Linked DNA regions of Limnospira fusiformis SAG 85.79. The main gene of each other region encodes a partner of the protein of the gene in region 2 in a complex. Links are inferred from orthologs where the notes say so. Each region holds a gene or a part of one and is shown on either strand. Other genes may lie near its edges.

Evidence for each region. The genes of interacting proteins can lie anywhere in the genome.
Region 1: the proteins of cdaA (region 2) and glmM are in contact, whole or in part, in a crystal structure (PDB 7OJS), measured with the Bacillus subtilis proteins. The link is inferred for Limnospira fusiformis SAG 85.79 from one-to-one orthologs.

The regions. Positions count from the first base shown.
Region 1 is NZ_CP051185.1:733,843-737,896, forward strand. Bases 553-3,363 are described here. They hold glmM (phosphoglucosamine mutase), read left to right. Parts: upstream 553-1,131; coding sequence 1,132-2,595; downstream 2,596-3,363. Other genes in these bases: HFV01_RS03560 (hypothetical protein), read right to left, coding at 553-799; hpsL (hormogonium polysaccharide biosynthesis protein HpsL), read left to right, coding at 2,752-3,363. In the rest of the region: more of HFV01_RS03560, read right to left, coding at 1-552; more of hpsL, read left to right, coding at 3,364-4,054. UniProt on the Bacillus subtilis protein: Catalyzes the conversion of glucosamine-6-phosphate to glucosamine-1-phosphate. Glucosamine-1-phosphate is used for cell wall biosynthesis.
Region 2 is NZ_CP051185.1:3,951,729-3,955,917, reverse strand. Bases 724-3,669 are described here. They hold cdaA (diadenylate cyclase CdaA), read left to right. Parts: upstream 724-1,710; coding sequence 1,711-2,628; downstream 2,629-3,669. Other genes in these bases: HFV01_RS18550 (DUF3143 domain-containing protein), read right to left, coding at 3,388-3,660; uppS (undecaprenyl pyrophosphate synthase), read left to right, coding at 2,625-3,386; lysA (diaminopimelate decarboxylase), read left to right, coding at 724-1,544. Also shown: rimI (ribosomal protein S18-alanine N-acetyltransferase), read right to left, coding at 1-40; more of lysA, read left to right, coding at 153-723; HFV01_RS18545 (J domain-containing protein), read right to left, coding at 3,690-4,166. UniProt on the Bacillus subtilis protein: One of 3 paralogous diadenylate cyclases (DAC) in this bacteria, catalyzing the condensation of 2 ATP molecules into cyclic di-AMP (c-di-AMP). Upon expression in E.coli leads to c-di-AMP synthesis.

The DNA of each region.
Region 1 (4,054 bases), 3.2 Mb from region 2 along the record:
GGGCAATATGACCGAAATCAAACCTTAAATGAATATCCTCGCCGTATCCCCCTACCAGTGTACCAATTTTGATAACTCTCCAGATAAAATAAACCGCCAAAACTGCCAAATATGGAATAATTAAGCCTAGTCTTTTTTTCCACAATTTACCATCTTGTTTATGGGTAAAATAATGGTAAATTTCAAACAAAATAATCAACCCAGGAAAGGTGACGAGAGATTCCTTGGATAACACTGCCATAAAAAATAGGAGCAGGGATAATATATAAGGATATTTATATCGGGAATTTCTGCCGATTAAATAAGCGATAAAAGCGACAAACCCAAAAAAGCTAGAGATGACATCTGTGCGCGCGGAAATCCAGGAAACTGCTTCGGTGTGACTAGGAAGTAGTAAAAATACAAACCCGGAAATATAGGGTAAAACTATTTTATAGTGGCGACGAATGGGAAAATTCCGAACTAATAAACTAGCAATCCAACCTACTGCTAAAGCATTGCTGAGATGGAATCCCAAATTAGTTAAATGATAACCGAGGGGATAGTTACCCCAAATTTGATAATCTAGGAAACTGATTAAACTCAGAACCGGACGAAAAAACAAGGATTGACCATGTTGTTGATTGACCCACAATCCCCAAGGGCCGACCTGTTGAAAGATGGCAATTAAAACTAAATCATCTGACAGAAAAAATGAGTTAATAATAGGATAATAACAAACTATTCCGGCTAGAGCGATAATCACAACTAATATAGCCGGATAAATAATCAGCGATCGCCCTTGATTAATTTTGAACATTAAACTTAACTTTTCCCCAAATGATGAATTGAATATGCTCTCAGTATCAGTCTCGACCCCAGAGGCTGTCAAGGGATTGAGAATAACATAAAATCCTATCAATCCTATCAGTTGACCCTTAAATCTAGGAACCAAATAACCCCTAACTACGTCTAGCTAGGTCATGGCCATAATGATTAGCTGAGTGCTAATGAAAGGCGATCGCAAAACTTAAAATACCCTCATACCCTCCCAGACATCAACTCAAGACTTGAATTGTAGATCAAGGTTCCTCAGTTCCGGACGTGCTATCCTCCTCTGTGAGTGTGTGAACATCGAGAGGAGTGAATAACATGGTATCAACACCAGTCCCTTCCCAGAACATCAAACTATCCCGCCCAGTAGCAAATGCAGTCAACCCCGCCAAAACCCGTCCCGCATTTGGGGGGGAACTTCCTAGTAGTCCCCTATTTGGTACAGACGGCATTCGCGGGCGAGTCGGAGAACTTCTCAACGCGCCACTGGCGCTACAGGTAGGCTTTTGGGCCGGACAAATTCTCCGCCAGCAACAGGAAAATCTAGGGCCAGTCATCCTGGCACAAGATACCCGGATTTCGGGTAATATGTTAGCGATGGCCTTATCATCGGGGTTAACGGCAGCCGGACTAGAAGTATGGAATTTAGGAGTTTGTCCTACTCCGGGAGTAGCCTACCTCACCCAAACCTGTAAAGCTATGGGCGGGGTGATGATATCCGCCAGCCACAACCCCCCAGAAGATAACGGAATCAAATTTTTTGGCGCAGACGGCACAAAACTCTCCAGCGACCTCCAGAAGCAAATAGAAGCAGCCCTACGCGGGGCGGAAGCGTTCCCGGTTTATTCTGAGTCGTGTGGACAACATTACTACAGACCGGAATTAATCCAGAATTATGCTGATTCGCTATATGGTCCCCTGCTACCAACTACTAACCTACAGGGAATGCGGGTTGTGTTGGATCTGGCTTGGGGTGCGGCGGTAAATATTGCCCCCCAAGTATTTAGAGAAATGGGGGCGGAAGTAATTTGTTTACATGAGTCTCCCGACGGTCACAAAATTAATGTTAACTGTGGGTCTACGCACCTGGACCTACTCCGCCAAGCGGTTGTAGAACATCAAGCGGATTTAGGATTTGCTTTTGATGGGGACGCAGATCGGGTGTTAGCGGTCGATAGCCAGGGTCGTACCGTTGACGGGGACTATATCCTATACTTCTGGGGTCAGACCCTCAGAAACGCGGAGCAACTGCCCCAGGATTTGATTATTTCTACGGTTATGGCAAACTTGGGATTTGAGAGAGCCTGGGAAAAACTGGGAGGAAAAATGATCCGCACCCCGGTGGGAGATCAGCACGTCCACAGCGAAATGAAGCGCACGGGATCTATGTTGGGGGGTGAACAGTCGGGCCATATCCTTTGTCATCACTACAGCATCACAGGAGATGGTCTACTGACAGCATTACACCTAGCAGCTTTAGTGAAGCGATCGCAAAAATCGCTCAACCAACTGGTGGATGATAGTTTCCTCACCTATCCTCAACTGTTACGAAATGTCAGAGTTGAGAACCCGGACAGCCGCCGTAATTGGAAAAACTGCGAACCTCTACAAAATGCGATCGCTAATGCTGAAGCTGATATGGGGGATCAAGGTCGCATACTGGTGCGCGCTTCTGGTACTGAACCGCTGATCAGAGTTATGGTAGAAGCGGCTAACCCTAATCTGGTGCAATATTGGTGCGATCGCTTAGTGGGAGTGGTGCAACAATACTTAATTGCCTAATCTCTCCTCATGATGGGGATAACAGGGCGGATCAGATTCGGCAGTCCCCTAGTTGTTGGTATATAATTTGGATTAGCGTGACCAACCAAGGCGGTTTTTAGTCGGGGAGCAAGTTACAAATGCCTAGTTACTGCCCAACTTAGAATTGAACCCAAAATGGCATCTAAGACTAAATCTAAAAAAAAGAAGTCCCGGAAAAAAAACTCCAAACAACAGCAGAAAAAGCCGACCCTAACTAAAGCCCAACTTAAAGCTAAACAGCGCCAGTTTGCTAAAGACGTTAAAGCTGTTCTAGGCACTGTAATTCCCACTCTAATTGTTGGTGCGATCGTTGGGGTGGCTCTGTTTTTCGTCAAAGATGAAAAACTCGCCATTGCTGGTGGTGGTGGCATATTAGTCTTGGTTCTGTGCTATAAATACCCCCGCCATGGTCTGTGGGGTTTCCTAATCTATATGCCCTTCTCTGGAACTATTACTTACTGGATTGGGGGCGGAAATGTCATATTTCAGCTTGCCAAAGATGGCTTTTATTTTCCAGCCTTAGCTTCTATGTATAAAGACTGGAAAAGTAAAGGACTCCCTATCATTATTCCCAAGGCTATTAAACAACCTTTGCTCATTCTTTTGGGTTTTTGTATTCTCACCATCATTTGTGTGAATGGCTTGCAACAACTTGACCCCAGACCGGGCGATAAACCCATAGCTATGGGAATTTTGGGTTTAAAGGTATTTATGGGTTATATTCCACTAATGACCTGTGCCTACTACCACATTAGAGACAAAAAAGATTTGCTGTTTCTCACTCGCCTGACTCTAATACTGGCAATTATCTGTTGCCTTTTGGGGATGGTACAATACCAATTTCTTGCTAGTGGTCGCTGTCAAGGAACTGACCATCTGACAGGGGATGATCTGTTTCAAGCAACCATCGAGTATAAGTGTTTCGTAGGCGGTTCTTTAGTTTTTAGCCCCTCCCAAAATATGATCCGACTTCCGGGAACCTTTGTCGCTCCTTGGCAGTGGGCTTGGTTTTTAATTGCTAACGCATTTTTTACCTTTGCTACAGCCTTTAGTGATCCATCAGGGAAATGGCGTATAACCGGATTAATTGGCATGGCATTAGTATTTGTTAATGCTGTGATTTCTGGACAGCGTATTGCCTTAGCATTAGTGCCAGTCGTGACAATTATTCTACTGGTTCTCACTGGACAAATTGCTAATCTAAAGCGCTTTATTCCTATTGCTGGAGGTCTCGGATTACTTTTGAGTATAGTCATGATTACTAACCCAGAAGTAATTCAGGAAAGAGTTGATAGTTTTGTCAGTCGATGGAATGCTTCCCCCCCCACTGGCTTTATTTCTGACCAGTTTGATCACAGCAGTGGTGGACAACAGGGAATCTTTGGTAATGGTCTAGGACGGGCGACTAACTCGGCTCGTGTTTTTGGCAGAACTCGAT
Region 2 (4,189 bases):
ATAAGTCGGGGGTGAGAAGTTTGAGTTGTAGGATGGTCACAGAGGCTGGGCTGAAAGCTAATAGATAGATTAAGATTAACCATGGTGACAGAAATTTGGTACGATCGCAGATACACGCGCCGATAAAAAAACTAACTATTGATACTAAAACCGTGGAAAATTCAGGACTTCAGTACCTACTCAACTCGGAAGAAAGCACAACCGAGCGATCGCCTAACCAACAACTGTTACCCCTCACCGCTAAGGTCAACCACCAAGACCACCTAGAAATTGGGGGTTGTGATGTCGCGGAAATGGTCAGTCAGTTTGGTTCCCCTCTATATATATTAGATGAAGTGACCCTGCGTACTGCTTGCCGTCAATACCGGGAGGCTTGGGCGAAATACTATCCGGGAGAATCGCTGATTCTCTATGCTTCTAAGGCATGGAATTGTTTAGCGATTTGTGCAATAGTTGCCTCGGAAGGTTTGGGAACTGATGTGGTTTCTGGTGGGGAACTATACACCGCGAAAACGGCGGGGGTGAGTCCCGATAAGATTTACCTACATGGTAATAATAAATCGCGATCGGAACTGGAGTTAGCCATTAGCACTGGCTGTACTGTAGTGGCTGACAACTGGCTAGACCTGACCAACCTGGTGGAATTGGCAGATGAAATGTCTGTACAATCCCCCGTGCGGGTGATGATCAGATTTACCCCAGGAATCGAGTGTCACACCCATGAGTATATTCGCACCGGACATCTTGATAGTAAATTCGGATTTGATCCTAATCAACTTGATGAGGTGTTTAAATTTGTCAGCAGTAACCCATCTCTATGCTGCGAGGGAATTCACGCTCATATTGGCTCTCAGATTTTTGAACTGCAACCCCATCAAGACTTAGCTGGGGTGCTAATGGATGCGGTCACTAAAGGCAGTCAGTATGGTTTAAATATTACCGAAGTTAATGTGGGGGGAGGTCTAGGGATTCGGTATACAGAAGATGATGACCCCCCCAGTATTGAAAGTTGGGTAAGTGCGATCGCCTCATCCGTCGTCGCCGCCTGTGAACAGCGCCAAATCCCTTTACCTAAGCTGTTGTGTGAACCAGGGCGATCGATTATTGGTCCGGCTGCGATCACTGCTTACACGATTGGTTCTCGCAAAGAGATTCCAGATCTGCGGACTTATATAGCCGTTGATGGGGGAATGTCAGATAATCCCCGTCCGATTACTTATCAATCTGTGTATAGAGTGGTAATTGCTAATCGGATGTCCGCACCATTAACCGAAACCATAACAGTAGCTGGCAAACATTGTGAATCTGGGGACATCCTCATTCAACAAGCCCATCTCCCCGGAGATTGTCAAACTGGTGATATCTTGGTGGTAATGGCAACAGGAGCCTACAATTATAGTATGGCTTCTAACTATAATCGTCTGCCTCGTCCGGCAGCCGTTCTGGTGAATGATTCCCTAAGTTCGATAATTATTCAACGGGAGACCTATTCGGATCTGATTCGTCAGGATCGTTTACCCGAGAGGCTTGGCGATCGCCCTTGATGCCTTAATTTAAGTAACTAACGCGGGGTTAGACATCGCCCCGCATCATGCCTGTCCCCATTTAAGGATGAGGAATCGAGTCCCCAGCAATATAGATAATTAATTCATTATCGATAAGTTGGGAGTTCGGGAAGATGTCAATAGTTTTAACCTCATATCGCGTTCAATGAGTTCGGGTCAAAGTCAAGACCCTGCCTGGCTTGAGTCCTGGTTGGTTAACAGCATCGATATTGGACTGGTTTTTGCCGTCGCCTATATCGTCCTTGTGATTATTGGAGAGCGTCGAACCTTGTGGATGGTTCGAGGTTTCATTGTGTTAATGTTGGCAACGGCGATCAGTAATTGGGCTAATCTGAGACTGCTTTATATTGCCCTAAATAGTTTGGTAACTGGTTCCGCAGTGGCTATGGCTGTGATTTTGCAGTCAGAGTTTAGACAATTTCTGGAAAAATTAGGGCGAGGGGAGGTGCTGCAACTGTTTGCTGCCAGCCGAAAAGGTATCCCTGAAACCGATGGAGTCATTGATCAAATTGTCGAGGCGGTCAAAGAACTTTCTCAAAACCGTACTGGGGCTTTGATTATAATTGAAATAGGCAGTCCCATTGATGAGCGTGATTTTTCCGTTCCGGGTGTGCGTTTAAATGCCGAAGTTTCCAGGGAACTGCTACAGACGATTTTTCAGCCTAAAACTCTACTCCATGATGGTGCGGTGCTGATTAGAGCCTCTAGGGTGGCTGCTGCCGGGGTGATTTTGCCCCTGTCTGAAAGGATAGCCTCGCGACAGTTGGGAACCCGCCATCGAGCAGCTATGGGCATTACAGAAAAGGTTGCTAAGTGTGTATGTATTGTGGTTTCTGAAGAAACCGGGTCAATTTCTCTGGCTGATAAAGGTGTACTGAATCGACCCCTAACCAGTAGTAAACTCAAGGAGTTATTAGAAGCTCGGTCTTTTGTGGCGGGGGATGATAGAACTAAGCCTCCTATTTCCATAGATACCCTTAAACGGCGAATAGGATTAAAGAGGTGGTCGTTCATTTCCCAGGTGTTCCGTTTTCGTTCGTCAGCTTCTCGGGAGAAAAAATGAGTCGAAAGCCAAGGGTTATACATGAGTTACCTGCTGACCTTGACCGAAATCGCCTCCCAAACCATGTCGCGGTGATCATGGATGGTAATGGTCGCTGGGCGAAACGTCGGGGACTACCACGCACTATGGGACATCGGCGAGGGATTGATGCTCTCAAGAATTTACTCCGTTACTGTCGTGATTGGGGAATTAATGCTTTAACGGTTTATGCCTTTTCCACGGAAAATTGGGGGCGACCCCTAGAAGAAGTAGATTTTTTGATGGCTTTGTTTGAGCGGGTTCTCATGCGGGAACTTGAGGAGATGATGGAGGAGGAGGTTAGGATTAGGTTTGTGGGTAATTTGCATCGGCTTCCCGGTTCTCTGAGAGAGTGCATTGAGAAGTCAATGGAGACTACCCGCAATAATGAGGGGATTTTGTTGACTGTGGCTACTAATTACGGGGGACGGGAGGAGATTGTTAGGGCTTGTCAGGCGATCGCCAACCAGGTTAAACAGGGTACTCTCGAACCGGAAGCCATTGATGGGGCTTTATTTGAAAAGTATTTGTATACAGCCGGAACTTCTGACCCGGATTTATTGATTCGCACCAGTGGGGAATTACGGATTAGTAATTTTTTGCTGTGGCAAATCGCTTATGCTGAGATTTATGTGACTGACACTCTCTGGCCGGATTTTAACAGCCATGAGTTTCACCTGGCCCTGTGTTCTTATCAGCAGCGAGAGCGTCGATTTGGTAAGGTGGGTACTCGTGAATGAATTAGGGACCGGAAAAAACCGCTTGTTCGATATCTTGACGACTCAGGGAGTATTTAAAAGACCGTTGAATGTCTTGGCCGTCTGTACCTGCGCCAATGTAACGGACTGTTATTTGGTCAATATCTAACCATAGCTCCGCTTTCCAGGTGGGCTTTTCTACTTGCCAAGAATGGAGTTCCTGGGAGTCCTGTTCCCCACCAAGGGAACGTAACCAGTCTTCGATTTCTGGTAGGGGATGATTATATAGGGGGGTATTGGGACTGGGTAAGGTCATAATTGATTGCTGTTGAAAATTTTTCTCGCTTAAAGGGTTATATCTGAACGAAACATGGCGATCGCTATTGCTAATCCTAAACAGCTTATCAAACTGACTGCCATCATTAACAGAGCAAATAGTTCTCCGGGAGATAAAGGCCGATTTTCGGCGGCGATCGCTTCCGTCGCGCTGGAATGCCTCGATTTTGATGGTCTCGAATGGTGCCGATAATTAATCTCAGTGGGGGGAGTGATCACCCGCGTTGTACTAATAGTTTGATCATAGATTTGACGGCGATCGGGATTACTCAGAATGCTATACGCCTCATTCAACTCTTGGAATTTAGCCTTAGCACAATCTTCTGATAAATCTGTTGTATCTGGATGATAACGTTTACTCAGCTCTCGGTAAGCCCGCCGAATTTCCATGGATGATGCCGAGGGATGCAAGCCCAACAGCGTATAATAGGTGGGTTTGATACTGCCCGGCCATGGTTTCTGTGATCTGGCTTGTTTATTAGTCACGGCTATACCTCATATCATATCTT